Regions from separate parts of the Peribacillus phoenicis genome, predicted to be linked through region 2. Evidence: riboswitches for the same ligand, from Rfam matches in the RefSeq annotation. Region 2 holds a riboswitch; the other holds the start of a gene.
What was found. A riboswitch is a leader RNA that binds a small molecule or an ion and turns the genes downstream of it on or off. The one in region 2 is predicted to bind FMN.
Positions count from the first base shown of each region.

Region 1: another riboswitch for FMN. It lies ahead of ribE (riboflavin synthase); the one in region 2 lies ahead of ABC374_RS15405 (ECF transporter S component).

Region 1 covers NZ_JBDFMF010000001.1:192,029-203,612, forward strand. The annotation lists gene ABC374_RS00945 (molybdopterin oxidoreductase family protein) at 1-2,048, opposite strand, end outside; gene putP (sodium/proline symporter PutP) at 2,200-3,669, shown strand; gene ABC374_RS00955 (ATP-binding protein) at 3,784-5,109, shown strand; gene ABC374_RS00960 (DEAD/DEAH box helicase) at 5,157-6,293, shown strand; gene megL (methionine gamma-lyase) at 6,529-7,704, shown strand; gene ABC374_RS00970 (TspO/MBR family protein) at 7,701-8,438, opposite strand; FMN riboswitch at 8,641-8,771, shown strand; gene ribE (riboflavin synthase) at 8,918-9,556, shown strand; partial or broken gene ribB (3,4-dihydroxy-2-butanone-4-phosphate synthase) at 9,575-10,213, shown strand; gene ribH (6,7-dimethyl-8-ribityllumazine synthase) at 10,292-10,762, shown strand; gene ABC374_RS00990 (DHH family phosphoesterase) at 11,170-11,584, shown strand, end outside.
Region 2 covers NZ_JBDFMF010000001.1:3,153,989-3,165,572, reverse strand. The annotation lists gene resB (cytochrome c biogenesis protein ResB) at 1-1,182, shown strand, start outside; gene ccsB (c-type cytochrome biogenesis protein CcsB) at 1,175-2,353, shown strand; gene ABC374_RS15430 (response regulator) at 2,651-3,367, shown strand; gene ABC374_RS15425 (ATP-binding protein) at 3,364-5,157, shown strand; gene sigX (RNA polymerase sigma factor SigX) at 5,372-5,932, shown strand; gene ABC374_RS15415 (hypothetical protein) at 5,898-7,121, shown strand; gene serA (phosphoglycerate dehydrogenase) at 7,229-8,803, opposite strand; FMN riboswitch at 9,144-9,280, shown strand; gene ABC374_RS15405 (ECF transporter S component) at 9,446-10,027, shown strand; gene ABC374_RS15400 (ferredoxin) at 10,154-10,402, opposite strand; gene ABC374_RS15395 (YpbB family protein) at 10,693-11,584, shown strand, end outside.

The sequences.
Region 1 (11,584 bases), 3.0 Mb from region 2:
TACTCTTGTTGGACTTTTTCGAGATCGACCCGCCCTGAGAAGAAAACGGCGCCATTACCCATATCCGCGAGGCGATCTGGGGTAAGGGAATTGATGTGTTGCTTTGTTTCGGGCGTATTCTGCCACAAGCCTTGGCTGACAAGAACGCCTGGTAACACATTTTCACCGGGAGCAGCGGTAAGCAAACATTCACCGCGACCGTTCCAGATTTTTACGATATCTCCTGGGGCTATCCCCATAGTTTTGGCATCAGCGGCATTCATGTGCAGTTTCGGTTCCTTTTCCATGGAGATATGTTTGGCATTATTTGAAAAGGTTGAATTCAAGAAATTGTGATTAGGTGCCGGAATGAATAAAAATGGCAGATCGCTGTCTTTAATGATTGGCGTATATGTTGGCAAAGGCTCGTATCCATCCCGCTTCATCCGTTCGGAATAAAGTTCGATTTTACCGCTTGGTGTCGGGAGTTTGCCTGGGAACATCGGCCGCATTTTGGCTTTGACAAATTGATTCCTTGAAAGGGAGTCATAGGTTATGCTTTCCAAATGCGGGTTGTCGGGAAAGTCCAGAGCCTGCCGTATCATATCTTCCTCTGAATCTCTAAATGCTTGTTCCCCAAATCCCATTCCAACAGCCAACAGTTTGAACAATTCAACATTCGATTTCGATTCGCCATATTTTTCGACTACAGGCTTTTGTATTTGGACGTAATTATGCCAGTATGAATTATAAAAATCCTCCGTTTCATAAGATGATGTGGCAGGAAGAACGAGGTCGGCAAACATGGCCGTTTCGGTTAAGAATAGATCATGGACCACTGTGAATAGATCTTCCCGCATTAGACCTTCCTGTACCTTATTTGCATTCGGAGCGACAAGTGCTGGGTTGGAGCCGTATACAAACATGGAGCGAATCGGGTTTTCTTTTTCCAGAAGAGCTTGACCGATTTGGTTCATATTAATGGTCCGGGTAGCTTTATTTTGCAATAAATCAGGACGTCTTAAGGCATTTGTATTAAACGCTAGATATCCTGAATTCCCTTTGATGGCTCCGCCGCCTTCCGCCATCCATTGGCCGGTAAGTGCAGGCAGGCAGGCAATGGTGCGTACTGCCATGCCGCCATTGTCATGGTGCTGCAGGCCATTGCCTATCCGTACGAATGATGGACTTGTCGTGCCGTACATCCTGGCTAATTCATATAAGTCATCAATTGGAACGCCAGTGATCGCGGAGACCGTCGCAGGGTCATATTGGCGGACGTGTTCGCGCAATTCAGCAGCACCCACTGTGTATTCATCGAGAAAGGGCTGGTCGACTAGATTCTCGGCATATAAGATATGCATTAATCCGAGGGCGAGCGCACTATCTGTACCAGGCAGAATCGGAATGAACCAATCCGCCCACTTGCCGGTTTGGTTTTTATGTACGTCAATGACAACTACTTTGGCCCCGTTTTTTCGGGCTTGCTGGGCAAGCGTAACTTGATGCATATTTGTGCTCACAGCGTTAATGCCCCACATGATGAAAAGCTTTGTATGAATCGTTTCTTCCGGGTCGGTGCCGAATGAACCACCCATTGTATAGCTGTATCCGACTGAGCCAGCCGCGTTACAAATGGAACGTTCGAGCATGCTTGCACCTAGCTTGTGGAAAAAACGGCGATCCATCCCCTCAGCGCTAAGATTGCCCATGTTTCCGTAAAAGCTGTAGGGAAGTATGCTTTCCGGACCGTGCATTTCGATCAGGTCTTTCCATTTGGATGTGATTATGTCAATGGCCTCTACCCAGCTGATTGGAGCGAATTTCCCTTCACCTTTCGGACCGATACGCTTTAATGGCTGCTTTAAGCGATTGGGGTCATATAGACGGGCAGTCATGTTGCGTACTTTGTTGCAAATATTCCCTTTTGTGACTGGATGATCAGGGTCTCCTTGAACTTTAATGATTTTCCCGTCTTTTTTGTGCAGCAGTAAACCGCATTGATCAGGACAGTCAAGAGAGCAAACAGAGGGAAAGACTCCATCTGGCTGATTGATATAGGATTGCATGGCGTATTCCTCCTAATAATTTAATCTAATAAAATGAATTTTCTTAATTATATTGAAAGTGAAATCGATGAAAGGTGCAAGAACTTCTTAACATATGTTTTTTTTTCTGATAAGCTTACTAGATGAAAAATTAACCTAGGGGGATTCATTTTTGGATTACGGAATTATAATATCAATTGGTATATACATGGCCGGCATGCTGTTAATTGGTTATTTGGCCTATCGGAAAACGGCAAACTTAACCGATTACATGCTTGGCGGCCGGAATTTGGGCCCGGCTGTAACTGCATTGAGTGCAGGTGCTTCAGATATGAGCGGCTGGCTGTTGATGGGTCTTCCGGGTGCAATGTACATAAGCGGGTTGAGTGCTGGCTGGATTGTCGTCGGCCTGTGTGCAGGGTCTTATTTAAACTGGCTATTCGTGGCACCAAGACTTCGGACATATACGGAAGTAGCCGGCAATTCGATTACGATTCCCGACTTTTTGGGAAATCGGTTCAAGGATGGCTCCCGGGTTTTAAAAGTGGTATCGGCATCGGTCATTTTAATTTTCTTCACCTTTTACACATCTTCAGGTATGGTAGCAGGCGGCGAGCTTTTCCGCACGGCATTCAATTTGGATTACCGTTGGGGCATTTGGCTGACGGCGAGCGTCGTTATTCTTTATACATTATTCGGCGGATTCCTGGCTGTTAGCTGGACGGACTTCGTACAAGGTACGATTATGTTCATTGCCTTAATTCTAGTACCGGTTGTCACGATTGTAAATATTGGTGGCTGGGATCCCACCTTCAATGAAATAAATTCGATCAACCCGAATTTAATGCATGTTTTTGAAGGAACATCAACCATTGGCATCATATCTCTTCTGGCATGGGGGCTTGGTTATTTCGGACAGCCTCATATAATCGTTCGATTCATGGCGGTTTCATCTGTTAAAGAATTGAAAAGCGCACGTCGAATCGGTATGGGCTGGATGATTTTTGCCATCGTCGGAGCGATGTTCACCGGGTTGGTGGGGATTGCTTATTTTAACCTGACAAGCAGTCCTTTAGGGGAAAAAAATGCTGAGTCCGTCTTCATCATTTTAGCTAAAGAACTGTTTCCTTCCCTAATTACAGGCTTTTTGTTGGCTGCGATTTTAGCAGCGGTCATGAGTACGATTGCATCTCAGCTGTTAGTATCGGCAAGTGCCCTGACCGATGATTTCTATAAGCAGTTCATTCGGCCGAAGGCGTCTGATAAGGAATTAGTGCTGGTAGGTCGGTTTGGTGTATTGGCGATATCTGCCATTGCCTTATTATTGGCGTTTAATCCAAGCGGTACGATCCTTAAATTGGTGGGTTATGCATGGGCTGGTTTCGGAGCGGCATTCGGTCCTGTCATTCTGTTAAGCCTGTACTGGAAACGAATGACGAAATGGGGAGCCCTGGCGGGAATGATTGTCGGTACGGCAACCGTGATCGTCTGGGATATGATCGATAAGTTCGCTGAAGTATACGAAATCATTCCTGGTTTCATCGCTGGTTCAATAGCGGTGGTCGTTTTCAGCTTATTAACGGCCAAGCCTACAAAAGATATAGAAGAAGAATTCAATCAAGCCATTAAAAACCTCTCTTGATCATTGAAGGTCCAGTTAAAATGCTCTGGATTTTTTAGCGATATAAAACAATGATTACAATATATATGGTACAATATCGATAGAGTCCTTATGTTTAAAACATGAGGGCTTTTTTTGAGTGATTTGGGAATAATAAACCAAAAACAATACAAAGGAAAAAATATGAACCAATCTCATAAAATTGCATGTAAAGTGGCTTTTATATATATAATCATTGGGGTCTTATGGATTGTCGTTACGGATTACATCTCTATGACACAGGCAAGGGCAGATGTTCAGATATATGCAATGTTTCAACATTCCAAAGGGTGGATGTTCATTTTCATAACCGGGCTTTTCCTATACTTCATAATCAGGTATTGGACGGGTAAAATGTTGAGGTCCCAACAGGAATTCAATCTGAAGGATGAACAGTATCGGTCGCTGTTCAAGCATAACCCGGATTGTGTCCTTGAGCTTAATCTCGAAGGAAATGTTGTTTCGCTAAACCCGGAAGCTGAGAAACTGTTGGGTCATAATAGTGACAATTTGAAAGGTAAGAATGCGAATCATCTCCTCAACTGGAATGAAAGTGATAAAGTATCTGAATTCTTTTTACAGTCCCTTCAAGGGGAGGCTGTTAAATTCGAAACGACCATCCAGAATAGCAGTGATGAAAAACGGATATTCCGTGTGACCTTTTTACCGATCATCGTTCACGCGGAAATGCTAGGGGTATATGCAATCGTTAGGGATATTACTGAATTGCGGCGCGAAGAGGAATTGATGATCATGTCTGAAAAGCTATCTGTTATCGGACATCTGGCTGCCGCCGTCGCACATGAGATAAGGAATCCACTGACATCGTTAAAAGGATTCGTACAGTTAATGGATATGACCAAGGAAGTAAACCCGCTGCATTCCGATATTATGTTAAAGGAAATTGACCGAATCAATATTATCTCAAGTGAACTTTTGGTTCTCGGGAAGAAACAGGATGTCGCATTTCGCAGGATCGATTTTGCCGACAGTTTACAGCAGGTATTCACGTTGATGAAAGCAGAAACGAATTTGAATAATATCGAAATGGGGTTCAGGGTTAAAACTGCCGAACCGATTTATATTATGGCTGATTCAATTGAACTTAAACAGTTGGTAATCAATATCATAAAGAACAGCATTGAAGCGATAAAGGATAATGGGGAAATTGAAATTTCGCTGCAAATCATCGATGGACAAGCTGTAGTCAGCGTGAGTGATAATGGCATGGGAATGGGGCCCGAGCGTCTTGAACGGATTGGTGAGCCTTTTTACTCCACGAAGGAAAAGGGCACAGGGATCGGGCTTGCAATTTGCCGGAAGATCGTTCATCGCCTTCAGGGGGAAATGCATTTTGAAAGTGAGATAAACAAAGGGACGACGGTTACAATTCGCATTCCGTTGGCTACTGGACAAGAATAAATGGTACTATGAAAGATAGGAAAAGTTTTATATTAAAGGAGAACGATATGAGCGAATTACCTGCATTAATAAACGATAGAAAACCATATATACAAGAGGTCTGGAAAAAGTCCGGATTCGGACAACTTACCCCGATTCAAACGAAAGCGATTCCCGTGATAGTCGAGGGAAAAGATATCATGGCCGAATCACCGACAGGTACAGGGAAAACATTAGCATATTTACTGCCTTTGCTGGAAAAGATAGATCCTGAAAAAAAATCGCCCCAAGCTTTGATTTTGGCATCATCACGAGAACTGGTCATGCAAATCAATGAAGAAATTCGCATTTGGTCAGAGGGAAGTGGCATTACAGGTGCAGCATTCATCGGCGGTGCTAATGTGAAAAGGCAGTTGGACAAACTGAAGAAGCGTCCACAGGTGATTGCTGGAACACCGGGACGGATTTACGAATTAATTGCCCAAAAGAAATTGAAGATGCATGAAGTTAAGACGATAGTACTTGATGAAGGTGACCAATTGATCACTCCGGAGCATATGGGAACGATCAATAATATTATCAAAACAACGCTAAAAGACCGGCAAATCATGGTGTTTTCAGCGACCCTGCCGGAGGAAACGGAAAAAGCGGCAAGGGGATTCATGAATGAACCCGAAATGATCAAGGTTGATAAGCATGAAAAAATGGAATCAAAGGTGGACCATCTTTACTTTGTTGTTGAGAGACGGGAAAAGTCCAAGATTCTGGAGAAAATCACAAGAATTAAAGATGTGAAGGCCCTTGCCTTCCTGAATGATATAGCAGAGCTGAGCGTCTTACATGAAAAGCTGAGCTATAAAGGTATTGAGATGGGCGTGCTTCACGGCGAATCCAATAAAGTCGACAGGGAGAAAGCGCTGCGCAAGCTTCGTTCCGGAAAATCCCCGATGCTGATAGCAACGGATGTAGCGGCAAGGGGGCTGGATATTAAAGGCCTTACTGCGGTCGTCCATATTGATATGGCTGACAACATCGAACAATATATCCATAGATCCGGGAGAACTGGGCGTGCAGGTGCAGATGGCACTGTCATTTCAATCGTAACGGAAAGAGAAGAGCGAGAGTTGAAAAAAATGGCTCGTGAACTTGAGCTACCATTAACGAGAGTAACCTTCTATGGTGGAAACATCGTAGTCGATGAATGATTCGCAAAAAGGGACGGCCATGGCGGCTGTCCTTTTTTTACGAATGCCCGTAGGTTTAAAAAGAGTTGCTCAATTTGCAGAATCCAACTGAACTTGTTCATCTATTGCCCTCGGAGAAATCATATTATATTAAATTCAGGAGTTCATTTATGGGTGATAATCATGAATGAAAACGCTTCCTTTATATGGATTTTTGACATATGATAGCAATAGACATAGGTTAGGAGGAGACGGTATGACAGGAAAGTATAAACAATTTGAAACGGCAGTCATCCATGAAGGATATGACTCGAAGAAGCATTTAGGAAGTTTGGCAACACCCTTATTCCAAACCTCAACATTCACTTTCGAAAATGCCGAGCAAGGGGAGAGGCGTTTTGCCGGTATGGAAGATGGATATATTTATTCGCGACTTGGAAATCCAACGGTACAGGTGCTTGAAGAAAAGATTGCCGCTTTGGAAGGCGGGGAAGCTGGCCTTGCTTTCGGTTCAGGCATGGCTGCCGTTTCAGCTGTGCTTTTTGCGTTAACGAAAACAGATGACCACATCCTGTGCTCACAGGGGTTATATGGTTGTACATTTGGCCTCCTGCAGCTAATGAAAAATAAATACCGCATCACTCATGATTTTTGTGAAATGGATACAGAAGAACAGGTAAGGAAAATGATCCGGCCGGAAACGACCTGCATCTATGTAGAAACCCCGATCAATCCGACGATGAAAATGATTGACTTACAGATGGTGGTGAAAGTTGCGAAGGAATATAATGTGACGGTCGTAGTGGATAATACGTTTTCGACGCCATACCTACAGAGACCGCTTGAGTATGGCTGTGATATCGTCCTTCATAGCGCTACGAAATATCTTTGCGGGCATGGGGATGTCGTTGCAGGACTTGTCGTAGGTAAGAAGGAATTCATGAATCAGGTAGCTGGGACTACACAGAAGGATATCGGTGGAATCATTTCACCTTTCGATGCTTGGTTACTATTGCGGGGGTTAAAGACCTTGCCTGTCAGGATGGACCGTCATTCGGCCAATGCAATGGAAATCTTTCATGAACTTAAGAAACATCCAAAGGTGAAAAAGGTATATTATCCAGGTGATGAAGCTTCACCGGACCATTATATAATGCACAAACAGATGAAACATGGCGGCGGCCTTATCTCTTTCGAATTGCATGGCACAAAACAGGATGCACAGAAATTCCTCAATAAATTGAAACTAATCAAAATTGCCGTAAGTCTTGGGGATGCCGAAACATTGATCCAGCATCCCGCTACCATGACGCACTCTGCCGTTCCTGAAGATTCACGGAAACAAATGGGCATCAGTGACCAGCTGGTCCGTCTCTCAGTTGGCCTAGAAGCTTGGCAGGATGTCTGGCAAGATCTTCAGCAAGCATTTTAAGCTACCATTTTTCTTCTATTTTTAATGAAGATGGTGATGGATACGACAAAAGTGAAGACAGCCAGGATATAAGAAATGTCCGTAATTACCGGATAGGCGGAGCTATTTCGTATCCCGATGCCTATGAACGCCCAAACGAATACGAGAGGATAGCACCAATCCCGGTTTTTACCTGCAAAGACAAAAGCCAGGATTGTTGCTGCAATCAGCAGGACGATCGTCCAGGCTAAACTTGAAACCCCAAAGCCGTCCCATTTGATATACGTGAGGTAATAAGAAATGTCAGCGATCGTTGCAACACTTACCCAGCCTGTATAAACGGAAAACGGAAATAGGTCGAAAGGAGTGTGCTCCACCTTTTTTATGCTTGTATAAATGACCATTAAAGTAGCCAAAAGAGCAATGATAATGAATACGGATAACAAAAAGTGTTCATAGTGCCAAGCCAAAAGCCAAGCTCCATTTAAGACACAGCTTAAAGCGAACCAAGGGAAGGATGCCTTATAAGCAGGGCTGTTTTGATGTTTGCTTAAGAACTGCCTGAATACCCAGATGGCGAGCAGGAAATAGATCAAGCCCCATATGGAAAATACATATCCGGCAGGAGTGAAAAGGACATCAAGTTTATCGGAAATCTCTCCTGATGTCTGGCCGTTCAATGGCAGGAAATTAGCTAAAAAATTCATCGTGACGACGAACAGATAGAAAATCAAGTTGATGATGGAAATAAGCATTAGGGCTTCCTCCTTATATGAATTGTGATTCTCTATCCCTATTCCACAAATTTAGCCTGATTAACCTCTTTGGAGCACATCGGGGACTTGGGGGTCGATTTTTCATAAAGGGAGGAAGTTTCTGTAACAATTGAACCATTTAAGGTTAGAAATTTTACATCTTCACTTTATGGTGATAAAATATTCAAAGATTCATATTATTTTAGTCCTTCGGGGTCGGGTGAAAATCCCAACCGGCGGTGATGAAGAAATTCTAAGCCCGCGAGCCTGTTAAAGGCAGGATTTGGTGAGATTCCAAAGCCGACAGTAAAGTCTGGATGGGAGAAGGACGTGTGGAACCCAAGTGTATACGTACGCCTAATTTTTCAAAAATGAAAATATTAGGCTTTTTAGGTATACAATTTTTTTCACTCATTTCTCCTGCTAACTCCTTAGGTCATCCTAAGGGGTTTTTTATATTTTATAAAAGGGGGAAAAACATGTTTACGGGAATCATTGAGGATATCGGTACCGTACATTCCATGAAAAAAGGAAAAAGCAGTATGGAGTTATCGATTCGTTCTGAAAAAATCCTTCAAGATGTTCATCTGGGGGATAGTATTTCAGTAAACGGGGTCTGCTTAACGGTAACGTCCTTCACGAAAAGTTTGTTTACGGTCGACGTGATGCCGGAAACGGTCAAAGCTTCCTCGATCCGGACATTGAAATTGGGATCACCTGTGAATCTTGAACGAGCCATGAGTGCACAGGGAAGGTTTGGCGGTCATTTTGTTTCAGGTCATATCGACGGAACCGGAACGATCATAAAAAAAGAACGGAAAGAAAATGCCGTATATTATGTAATCCAATTGGAAGAGGGGCTCAGTGCCTTTTGCATTCCAAAAGGCTCCGTGGCCATTGATGGAACGAGCTTGACGATATTTGGGATCGAAAGGAACCTATTGACTGTATCACTGATTCCATTGACTCATCAGGACACCATATTGGGACAAAAAGCGGCTGGCGATATTGTTAACATCGAAAACGACATGATAGGGAAATATATAATACATCAAATGAAAAATGGCAATCCAAAACCAGGACTGAATTTAGAGTTTTTGGCAGAGCATGGATTCTAATAAAAGGGCGGTGTAATGATGTTCCATACAATAGAAGAAGCGATAGAAGATTTGAAGGCTGGCAAGGTAGTAATCGTATCCGATGATGAAGACCGTGAAAATGAAGGGGATTTTGTAGTGCTGGCCGAAAAGGCGACACCGGAAGCGATTAATTTCATGGCGACTCATGGACGTGGTTTGATTTGTACAACCATCACTGAAGAACTGGCAGCGAAATTGAAACTGCATCCTATGGTAGGAGAAAATACCGATCATCATGGCACTGCTTTTACGGTAAGTGTCGATCATAAAAGCACCTCTACAGGAATCAGTGCTTTTGAAAGGTCCTTGACCATCCTTGAGCTTCTTAATGAAGATTCGGTCGCTGAAGATTTCCAAAGGCCTGGTCACACTTTCCCGATAGTCGCAAAAGAAGGTGGCGTATTAAGGAGGGCAGGACATACAGAGGCATCGGTGGACTTGGCGAAGTTATGCGGTGCCGCTCCAGCTGGTGTCATTTGTGAAATCATGAATGAAGATGGATCGATGGCCCGGGTATCCGATTTAGAAGTCATCGCTGATAAATTCAATCTGAAATTCATTACGATAGCCGATTTGATTCGCTATCTTCAACAAAATGATACGATCGGGAAACAGGAGCTTGAACTGAACATCCCTAAAGCTTGAGGATTTAAGGAATTACATCTTAACAGAACAAAAAATAATATTGTTTTTAAAAATTAGGAGGAATTGGACATGGGGAAAACTATTGAAGCACAATTAATCGGATCAGGATTGAAAGTCGGCATTGTGGTAGGAAGATTTAATGAGTTTATCACAAGTAAGCTTTTAGGAGGGGCATTGGATGGTCTTAAGCGTCATGGCGTAGATGAGAATGATGTTGACATCGCTTGGGTCCCGGGTGCTTTTGAACTTCCGTTAATTGCTAAGAAACTTGTGAATACAGGTAAATATGATGCGGTAATCGGTCTTGGAACGGTAATCAGGGGTGCCACTTCACATTATGATTATGTCTGTAATGAAGCAGCTAAAGGCATGGCTTCCGTTTCCTTGGAAACGGGTGTACCGGTTATCTTCGGTTTGCTGACAACTGAAAATATTGAACAAGCCATTGAACGTGCTGGAACAAAATCAGGTAACAAAGGCTATGAAGCGGCCGTTAGTGCCATTGAAATGGCCAACCTTGGAAAATTGATAGAACAGTGATTTCACATAAGGAAGCCGCATGGAATAACATTCCTGCGGCTTTTTTTGATGTACTGGATCTTGGGTCTGATTGAGTCAGCCCTTCTTAAACCATTAAGCAATTCTTTAAAGTTCGTAAAGTTCCTAGCCATTGATCGATTAGGAAATGCTGCTCATCGACACTCACCGAAATCCCTTTAATGAAAATATCTCGGTTTCAAAGTAATGTGTTTTCCTTATATATACGTATAAATTATGGAAAATAAAGAATCATTAGGGAATTTTTCAAAAAAAAAACGAACAAAAGCATCACGCAATGGAAGCATGATAAAATATGCGGATATGATTATGCTACAATTGTAAAGATTGCAATTGAAATTCATGTCTTTAGGGAAAAGTAAATTTATTAGTTACTAGGAGGGGTTTGTGTGTACCATCTCTTTACACATAATGATTTAGATGGAGTCGGCTGCGGCATTATAGCTAAGTTGGCCTTCGGAGAAGAAGTAGTGGTAAGTTATAATTCAATTGGTCGCCTCAATCAGAACGTAGGAGCATTTCTTGAGCAAGCCAAGCTTGAAGATACATTGATCGTTACTGATCTATCGGTTGATGAAGATAACGAAAAAATGATTACTCAGTTTGTGGAAGATGGAGGCAAAGCTCTGCTGATTGATCATCATAAGTCAGCATTGCATTTGAACGAACATGATTGGGCATCTGTAACTGTCGAACAGGAAGATGGTAAACAGACGGCAGCGACATCATTATTCTATCAGTATGCAGTTGAAAATAAATACCTGGAACCTTCAAGCATTGTCGCTGAATTCGTTGAATTGGTCC
Region 2 (11,584 bases):
ACACGCCATGACGGGTTCATGAAACGTCAGCGGATTTATGGGGTGACAAAGCTGGAAGACCAAGATATAAACCTTGAAGAAGTAAAGGATAGACTAAAAAGGCAGCGTTATCATATACGTGAGGAAAACGGTCATATACTTGCCGAAAAGGGTCGTTTTTCACGTTGGGGACCCTATGTAAATCATATTGGACTTATCATTTTTTTAATTGGAGCATTATTGCGTTCCGTCCCTGGGATGTATATCGACAAAGTACTTTGGCTGCGTGAAGGCGAGAGAAAAGAAATCCCGGGTACAAATGGTGAATACTACCTCCAGAATAATGAATTTACCTTAGAGGTGTATGACAAAGAGAATGAAGAAGATGAGCAGTACAGTGCTGCAATTGATAAAACCGGTACGATCGCAAAAACCTATCAATCCGATGTTACGCTCTATGAGCGCAAGGGAGAAACCTTACCAGGGGAAAAAGTGGACCTTGAAAAGCTTAAAGATTATAAAATCAAAGTCAACGAACCTTTGAAACATGATCATTATGCTCTCTACCAAGTAGACTATAAACTGGATGAGCTCAGCACGATGGCTTTTAATTTGATAAATAAAAAAACTGAAGAGAAATATGGCAGCTTAAAGGTTGATTTGAACAACCCTCAAAAGAAATACGAGTTGAAAGAAGGATATTCCGTTGACTTGATCAGTTACTTCCCCGATTTCGAGTTCGATGAAAAAGGCGAGCCTAGAACGATATCGAAGATTCCGAATAATCCAGCATTTATCTTTAAAATGCATACTCCGGATAAGCCAGAGGGTGAAGTCAGTTTCGTGGCAATTAAGGAGACTGTGGAGCCTTTAGGGGAAAACACTTATAAAATGGCTTTTAATGGTGTGGAAACCCAAGATGTCACGGCTTTGACCGTCAGGAAGGATTTAACGCTTTGGATCCTATTCACGGGTGGAATCATCTTCATGATCGGCGTTATCCAAGGGTCTTATTGGAATCACCGGCGTATATGGATTAAGAGGAAAGATGATGAGATACTTTTGGCCGGCCATACAAACAAAAACTGGCACGGCATTAAAAGAGATATAAAACAAGCGATAGAATCAACATCACTTTCCGAACCAATGGATCAACTTGAAGAGGAGAAATCTTCTAGTAAGGGGGAAGTTTTAAATGGCTGAACTAAGCAGTAACCTTTTATATGCGGCTTTCATTTTATATCTGATCGCTACCTTTTTATTTGGGGGATCGATCAAGGATAAACGGGGAGCGGAGGAAAAGAAACAAAACAAATGGGCTAAGCTGGGCATTTTCATCACCATTATCGGATTTGCAGCGCAAATCGGGTATTTCATCACAAGATGGATTGCTGCCGGCCATGCCCCGGTAAGTAACCTGTTTGAATTTACGACCTTTTTCGGAATGATGCTGGTCGGTGCTTTCATACTAATTTATTTTCTTTATAAAACACCTGCCCTTGGGCTATTCGCTTTGCCGATTGCGTTATTGATAATCGCATATGCAAGTATGTTCCCTACAGAGATTTCGCCACTCATCCCTGCCCTGCAGAGTGATTGGCTTCATATTCATGTAACGACTGCAGCGGCAGGACAGTCAATCCTTGCCATAAGTTTCATTACTGCCATCATTTATTTAATCAAATTCGTCGATCAGACACAATCAAGCAAAAGAACGTTCTGGCTTGAAACCATCATGTTTACATTAGTCTGCACCCTCGGTTTCGTCATCATCACTTCTTCTTTTGCTGCCATGGATTATAAGGCGAATTTTGATTGGGTCGATAAACATGGTGCCGAGGTCAAACAGGAATTCAACCTGCCGGCATTGGTAGGTCCAAATGAAGGGAAACTCATCGAGACGGATCGGTTTGAACCACTGGTGGACATGCCTGCACTGATCAATGCCAAGAAACTGAATACTGTAATTTGGTCAATCGGTGCGGGACTCGTCCTGTATGGTTTAATAAGGTTGATTGCTCGCAAAAGAGTGGCAGCATTGATTAAACCGATCGTTAAAAATGTGAATTTGAATTTATTGGACGAGATTAGTTATCGTTCGGTCCTTATCGGTTTTCCGATCTTTACACTCGGTGCCCTCATTTTTGCAATGATCTGGGCTCAAGTGGCCTGGACACGATTCTGGGGCTGGGATCCGAAAGAGGTCTGGGCACTGGTTACTTGGTTGTTTTATGCGGCTTTCTTGCATCTGCGCATGTCAAAGGGGTGGCAAGGGGAAAAATCAGCTTGGCTTGCCGTAATCGGTTTTGCCATCATAATGTTTAACCTGATATTCGTAAATCTAGTTATTGCTGGTTTGCATTCATATGCTTGATTCTGTATTGTAATATTTAGATGAAGGGGGTCTTTTGATAGAAACGTCGATGAGTTGGTTTATCGGTTTTTCTGGAAAATGATCCCTTTTTTTCGTCACTCCCTTTAATAAAACAATATTTCGTTGAAATAGCATTTATGAACTCTTAGTAGCGGTCGAAGTCTTTTTTTGTGACAAAATGGTGAAAGGTTCATGGAAGCCATGCGAAATACGCTTTTTATCGTACTTTGTGAGGAAAAAGTATTAGTCATGGAAGTTTTCATTTTGTAGAATATATGAATAGGAGGCTGATACATAATGTATAATGCTATTAAAATTCTCGTGGTGGATGATGAGGAAAGAATCCGTCGGCTGCTAAAGATGTATTTGGAAAGAGAAGAATACATGATCGATGAAGCTGAAAATGGAGATGTTGCTTTAACAAAAGCCCTTGAAAATGATTATGATTTAATTTTATTGGATATTATGATGCCTGGTAAAGATGGAATCGAAGTTTGCCGTGAGTTAAGGGAAAAGAAAACGACACCGATTATCATGCTGACTGCTAAAGGTGAAGAAGTGAACCGCGTTCAAGGGTTCGAAGTGGGGACCGATGATTATATCGTAAAGCCTTTCAGTCCCCGTGAAGTCGTGTTAAGGGTTAAGGCTTTATTACGTCGCTCATCAAGCACAAGTTACATGCAGACGGAAACGACGGCAAAAGATGTGATCGTCTTCCCGCATCTAACCATTGATAATGATGCCCACCGTGTACTTGCGGATAACAAAGAGGTTTCATTAACACCAAAAGAATATGAATTATTATATTTCTTGGCGAAATCCCCAGATAAGGTTTTCGATCGGGAGCAATTGTTAAAAGAAGTGTGGCACTATGAATTCTTTGGAGATCTTCGAACTGTAGACACGCATGTTAAACGCTTACGTGAAAAATTAAACCGCATATCCGAAAACGCAGCCAAGATGATTGTCACCGTTTGGGGTGTAGGTTACAAGTTCGAAGTCGTAAATGACTGATGCTATGGGGCAGTGTTGTAGGGAAGCTATGGGCAACGATCCTATTGCTCGTTTCGTTTGTATTAATAGTTTTAACCGTTCTGCTGGTCGAATTCTTTGAGAATTTCCAAATTGAAAATATTGAAAATGATTTAACCAAAACCGCTGAACAAATCATTAAGGTTACCAATGAACATCAGGGATCCAGCAATGAGGTTTTACAAATAGCTTCGGAACTAATAGGCAACGAAGCGAAAATGATCATTCTTAATGATGACAAAATGATATTCTCATCCACCGGAGGAGATAATGAGTTCGAAATCACACCGGAACTCATAAAAAAAGATTCTGAATTACTCAAGGTTTTTACGGAAAGAAAGACTGTGAAAAAGGAGATGGCGCTTTCCGATGATGCGGGTAACGAGGGATTGTCAGCAATCGTAGTAGGCATTCCACTTGAATTGAATGGGGAACAGGATGAAGTTTTTCTATTTCAATCGTTGGAGTCCATGGAAGAAACCACAAAATCCACTACACAGTTCATTTTATTGGCAGCGGGCATCGCCATTATTTTGACAACGATTTTTGCTTTCTTTTTATCCACAAGAATCAATGCCCCATTGGTGAAGATGAGGGAAGCCGCCCTAGCGATTGCCCGAGGGAAATTTGATACAAAGGTTCCAATTCTGACTCAAGATGAAATCGGTGAGCTGGCCATAGCGTTTAATCAGATGAGGAAGCAGCTGAAATTCAATATGAATGCACTTAGTCAGGAAAAGGAACATCTCTCAAGCATTCTTAGCAGTATGGCAGATGGGGTCATTACCTTCAATAAAGATGGAACAATTCTTGAAACGAATCCGCCCGCGGAAAGGTTTCTGCAATCCTGGTACTTTGAAAAGGGCTATAATCGGGAAGATAATGTGAATGTCCCCTTGGTTTTAATGAATCTTTTTGATGAATCAGAATCCTTCGATAAGGAGAAGGTCGGTGAAATCACCTTGCAGGGCCGTGATTGGGGATTGATCGTCAGTCCGCTATATACAAATGCCGACAATATTCGGGGAGCGGTGGCCATCATACGGGATATGAGTGATGAAAGACGTATGGACAAACTTAGGACTGATTTCATAGCGAATGTCTCCCATGAGTTAAGAACGCCGATTTCAATGTTGCAGGGGTATAGTGAAGCGATTGTAGATGACATTGCGAGCAGTGAAGAGGAAAAGGTGGAAATGGCCCGCATCATCTATGATGAGTCTTTGAGAATGGGACGTTTAGTCAATGATCTGCTCGATCTTGCTAAATTGGAATCGGGTAAAATGAACCTTAGCTATGAATGTGTACCTATTTCTCCTTATTTAAAGAGGATTACAAGTAAGTTTTCCGGGCTGGCTAAAGAAAAAGGGATCACAATATCAGCCAGTCTTGAAGATGATCAAATTCAATGGCATTTCGATCCGGACCGTATTGAACAGGTTTTGACCAATTTAATTGATAATGCGATTCGTCATACTCCTCCAGGAGGTAACATTGATGTCATTCAGAGGACAAGTGATCGAAGGGGTCTGATCATTGATGTGAGGGACTCTGGATCTGGAATTCCCGAAGAAGATCTGCCTTTTGTTTTCGAGAGGTTTTATAAAGCGGATAAAGCAAGGACCCGCGGGCGTTCGGGCACCGGATTGGGTTTGGCAATCGTAAAAAATATAATCAATGCCCATGATGGCTTCATATCGGTAAACAGTTTACCTAATAAAGGGACAACGTTCAGTTTTATCCTGCCTCGAATTATGGAGAATGCTGAATGAATGACGGGTGGCTTGCCAAAAAATCTTGTTTCATAAGGAACTGAGAAGACAAAGGCAATTGGATTTCTTTCCAACTTGTCTTTGTTTTTTTTTAGGAAACAGATAAGTCCCGAATCTGTGGAAATTAACGGAATTTTATAATAAGATAAAAGCCGAAGTATGTAACTTTTGTTTAGGTTTGACGACTATATTTATGAACGGATGTGGGGAAATGATGGATTCCGTTTTCCACGATCTTTATGAGAAATATCATCAGGAAATTTATCAATTCATTTTTTATATGACAAAGAATCGAGAAACGGCTGAGGACCTTGTTCAGGAGGTCTATATCCGGGTGATGAAGGCGTATGAACGCTTCGAAGGAAAGAGCAGTGAAAAAACGTGGATGTATTCGATTGCTAGAAATGTGACGATTGATTACTTTCGGAAACAAAAAGGGTGGAAAGACAAAATCTTTCCTAACTTTGATTGGGATAGGCAATTGATAAAAGATAAAGAACCCATTCCCGAAGAAGTGGCTATCATGAACGATGAAATCCAAGATATTTATCAATGCTTAAACCGGTGTACCACGAATCAAAGATCCGTCATCATTTTACGATATATTCAGGGATTGTCCATTACGGAAACTGCTGAAGTATTGAATTGGAGTGAAAGTAAGGTAAAAACAACCCAGCACCGTGCTTTGAAGGCTATTAAAAAGTTGATGGAGGATTTATCAGGAAAGGAGGGCCACCGCATTGAGAAGATCCCGTTGGAAAGAAAGCGAAATTGAAGACTTGCTCCGAGAGCTTCCGAAATTTAAAGATGACCGAACCAAGTCAGAGGTGTTTGCGAGAATACATGATAAAAAGAGAAAGAAACACTGGATACCTCTAATTGCGGGTGTTGCCTCCTTATGCTTAATGGTTGTTTTGGCATCATCGTTAATTATTGAAAAAAAAGGAACGACAAGTCAAGAAGGCAGCGGCAGTAGTGGGAAATTATCTCTATCTGAAAATAAGGAAACGGCAGATCATGAACGGCAGGATGCAAGCAACAAAGAAAATCCTCCAGAAGATAAACAGGATTATCAAGAGTTTTCGAGTAAGCAAGCAAAAATCGAATCCAAAGACGAGGTTTCAGAAATGGAACCCGGAAAAGGGAAAAAGGAAAAAAACTTTGCACAAGCGATCTATCAAGATGACCTAAACAATGCATCGATCATTACGATGGGTATCCCAGATGATCAAATGAATTTCATCGTTCCCGTTTCAATGAAACTCAAACATTATGATCAAAATGATACATTGAAACAGTTAGTTAATCAAATGTCCGATATTAATGAAGAGCGATATGGGCTATCTGACTATTTTCCACTTGATATAAAGATAAGCCAAGGAAACGATACGGCAACTGCTCATATTGATTTTCAAGAAAAAAGCCAACTATTGGATGAAGATACACTTTTTCTCCATTCGATGGAGGTAACGCTTTCCTATAATAATATAGAGAAAATGACATTTTCTACAGATGGTAAGCAAGGTGCGATGTTTGCGCATGCGGGATATTTAAAGGAGGTGGATATACCTCATCAAAAAAATCGCACATACCTGCTTTACCAAAAGGATGAGTCCTCCCCAAGGTTTCTTGTTCCAAGCAATATGGGATATCAGGACTTTGAGGAGGCGCTGCAAGCTGGAAAAGGGGAGGCAGACATCGAGGGAATTTCACCTGCAATCCCGCCTGACCTGAACTGGGAAAGGATAAGCTCTAATGGAAATCTTGTGATCATTCAATTATCAGATCAAGCTGCTATTGAAAATAGTGAGGAATCCCTTCAAGCTTTAGAAGCCATACTCTTCATAGCTAAGGATTTTGGCTTTGAAAAAGTGAAATTTGAAAATGCTCCTATTGAAGAGGTGGGCCAGCTGAATTTAACTGAAGACATATTGGTGCCCGAAGCACCGAACCAGGTGAATTGATGCAGGAAGCCAAGACTAAATGATGGTACGTTATCAACACCCTGACTATTTGGCAAAAGCCCCTTGCATTAAGAAAAAAGTGCCCGCGCTGACGGGCACTTTTTTTCTTATAATGAAATACGGGCCATAAACGTAATTTCTTCTGTTTCCATTAAAAATTGTTTCATGTTATCTTCCAATGGTAAATCGAAGCTCAAAACCATGATGGCTTCCCCGCCAGCTTCTTTTCGGCCAACCTGCATGGTGGCGATATTCACTCCGTGATCACCCAGGACCTTACCTACGTTACCGATTACACCAGGTTTATCGGTATGCTGGATATAAAGTAAATTCGGTTCTGGATGAAAGTCGATTTTGAAACCATTCAAACTTACAATTCGAGAACCGTAATTTTCGATATACGTCCCACTGATTGTTAATTCACGGTGGTCACCTTTTACTTTAAGGCTGATCAAATTCGAGTAACCTAAAGAGTCTGTAGAGATTTTTTCACCAACGGTTATGCCACGCTCTTTTGCGATCAACAAGGCATTCACTTCATTGACTGATGCATCGACTCTTGATCTGAAAAATCCAGAGATTAGACTTTTTGTAAGAATCGCTGTATCGAAATCCAATGATTCACCTGCATACGTAACGGAGATTTCCTGAATTCCTTCATTCATGCACTGAGAAGCAATGGATCCCATTTGCTGAACAAGTTGATAGAATGGCTGTACCTTTTCAAACACTTCTTTAGATATGGCTGGAAGGTTGATCGAACTTGAGACTGGATTTCCTTCGAAAAAGGTCAATACTTCTTGGGCAACCTGTACGGCAACATTTAATTGGGCTTCTTTAGTGGAAGCACCCAGATGCGGTGTAGCAATGACGCTATCCAATTCAAGCAGTTTATGGCCAAGTGGAGGTTCTTCGACGAAAACGTCCAGTGCAGCCCCTCCAACATGTCCTTGAACTAACATTTCATATAAATCATCTTCGTCCAGAATACCGCCCCGGGCGCAGTTCAGTACATAAACCCCTTTTTTACAGGTAAGCAGTTTTTCTTTATTGATTAATCCTCTTGTTTCATTCGTAAGTGGTGTATGAACAGTAATGATGTCTGCTTTAGGAAGCAATTCATCTAACGGCAGGGCCGTTACGGACATTTTCTTTGCACGATCGACAGTAAGGAACGGATCATAGACAATGACATCCATGCCGAATACCTTAGCGCGTTTGGCAATTTCCCCTCCGATACGTCCAAAGCCAACTATTCCTAATGTTTTACCACGCAGTTCAGTACCCGTATATGAAGAACGTTTCCACTCCCCATTCTTCAGTGAAGCATAAGCTTGCGGAATGTGGCGCATTAATGAAGCCATCATGGCGAATGTATGTTCCGCTGTTGAAATGGTGTTGCCGTCAGGTGCATTAACCACGACAATCCCGCGTTTTGTCGCCGAGGGGATATCTATGTTATCAACACCGACACCAGCGCGTGCTATAATTTTTAGCTGCGGCATACGGTTCATTAAATCCTCCGAAACCTTCGTAGCACTTCTTACAAGAATTGCATCAATCTGATCAAGTTCGTTTGCAGCTTCCTCTACGGTCTTTTGAATGAGATGAATATTGGATGCCTCAGATAGCGGTCCGAGTCCTTCTGGTTTAATGGCGTCTGCTACTAAAATCCGATACACGTCTAAACACCTTCCTAGGAAAAAATTATCTTAAATTTCAGTTAATTTTACAATTGAAATGCTGAATATGTCAATTTGGCTTAACTGGATGTAAGCGCTTAATAGGATGGTTATCTTCTGATCATCTGTTTAATGTCGCGATATAAATGGCTTCATCAAGGATTGAATAATATAAAAAATAATTTTCAATATTATGAATTTTAATTTTGTGCCTCCACTATTTGTTTTAAGCCATTCACTGTGACGATCGATATTCATCCTGAATGAATCAACTGAGAAAAAAAGTGCTATCAAAAAACAGGTAATTCAGATATAATGGGAAGTATAAAAAATTTTATAGATCTATCTTCGGGGCGGGGCGAAATTCCCCACCGGCGGTGATGAAGGAAATTCCTCTTCTAAGCCCGCGAGCCTTACAAGGCAGGATTTGGTGCGATTCCAAAGCCGACAGTATAGTCTGGATGGGAGAAGATGGAGGTTCCTGAGTGCGTTTCAACAGTTATTTGCTGAACGTTTGTTTGATGTAACCTTTAATTTATCCCTTTAATTCTATTGGAATTAAAGGTTTTTTTATTGAGCATCAACATATTTTGGAACCCTAACCTCTTTTTCAGGTAGATCGGAAAAGAAGGAGAGAGACCTATGAAAAAGAACAAAGTGAAAAAAACGGTCACACTTGCCATGATGGGAAGCATTTCTTATTTATTGATGCTTTTAAATTTCCCGTTTCCGGGATTCCCGCCTTTTCTCAATGTTGATTTTAGCGACATACCAGCACTGATGGCGGCATTAATTTTCGGACCGATGGCTGGAATTCTAGTCGAGTTCATTAAGAACCTATTGGATTTAGTCATGACAGGGACCTTGACTGCTGTACCTGTGGGGCATATCGCTAACTTTATAGCCGGAATACTGTTTGTCTTGCCGACTTATTATGTATTTCAGAAAATCAATTCAAAAAAAGGGATGACATTCGCTTTACTTGCGGGGACAGTTTCCATGGCAGTATTCATGAGTGTTTTAAACTATTATGTCTTTTTACCGGCTTATACTTTCTTTATGGGATGGGATGCAATGTCGGCACCAGAGTCAAGAAAGCTCGTTACGACGGCAATCTTGCCTTTCAATGTGATAAAAGGCGTACTCATCACATCTGTATTCATGTTGCTGTTCATTAAATTACAGACATGGATCAATAAGCAAACATTATATAAAAATGCTTAATGGCATTGACGATAGAAATAAAAAAACAACCGATATTCGTATTCGGTTGTTTTTTTATGCCTGATTAATTTTGGTATGGGGAGATGGCAAAAGAAAAGCCATTTTCGATTGAAAATGGCTTGTACGTTATTCGAATTTAAGTGCATCTCCGTCAAATGCCTCATCAGCAACTTTAATAGAATCCGTTGGGCATCCTTCAAATGCATCCATCATGTCATCTATAAGTACATCAGGAATTTCAACGATTCCCTCGTTATCGTCAAGGGTAACAAATGCAATCCCTTCGTCATCGTAATCATATATATCTGGTGCCGCTGCTCCGCAAGCCCCACAAGCTATGCATGTTTCTTTATCCACAATAGTAAATTTAGCCATGAATATAACCCCTCCTAAGTTGATTGACAACTGATAATCTTTTTATTTCAGATTATTATCTCTTTCTTATTGTAAGACCCAATGCCAAACTTTTCAATAGAAATTGTATTGATAATAACTATCATGTAGCACAATGTCAACGGAAAACATCGATACAATTAACTTGGTTCTTTCCATGATTCGTCATTTAGTCACATAATTTCCCTTGTATTCATTAATAATAACGGCGATTTTTGCAGTTATTTGTTACAATGGGTTTATTGGTTAAATGAAACAAGGATGTGAGTCCCATGAATAATTATCTACAGGCCATCATTCTATATGCGATAAAAAAATTTCAAGGCGAACGCTCCATTTATGCTATATACCATATGCTGCAGGGGAAGAAATCGTCACAAACAATCCAGGATGCCCATTTATTCGGGCTAACGGATATTTTTGGGACAATACCTCGATTTACCCGTCAGCAATTAAATCAAAACATTGAACATTTACTTAAGCATGACTTGATTAATTTAACAGATAAACCAGATGCATATGAAATTAGTATGCAAGGAGAGGGAATATTAGTCGATTACTTTAAAAATAATCCTTTTCCGGCGTATATAAATGGTTGGAAGTATCACAATATCACCCCGGTTTTCTGGGGAAGGTTAAACTTACTCATTCAAACCATATCCCATATTGTCCACAATGAAAGACGTTTTTATCCGATACAAAGAAATCCTAAAATCCAATTCTTCGTAAAGGAATTTTTACATGCCAATCGTCAGGATCGAGCGTTGATTGCCCAACACCTATATGATGAATTGATAGCCCTTTTAGAAAGTCAAAGTGATATGAAACGAGACATTTTCATTTTGAAAATAACCGGGATTAACAGGATTGGACTTACCTTTGAACAGATTGCAAAAAGGAAAGACGTAGAAGAAGAGTATGTTCGCTTTACTTTCCTTGACTCATTGCATCAAATGCTTGCTGAAATGGAAACGGGAAAGGATTACCCTCTCTTGTCCACATTAACAAATGATTGGAAAAGTAGTGGGAATCCTCATTTGACACAATCTACAAAGACTACTTTACGATACATCCAGGAAGGGAAAAGTCTGGGTGAAATAGCTGAAATCCGCAGATTGAAAGTCAACACCATCGAAGATCACCTCGTAGAAATTGTCTTATCGG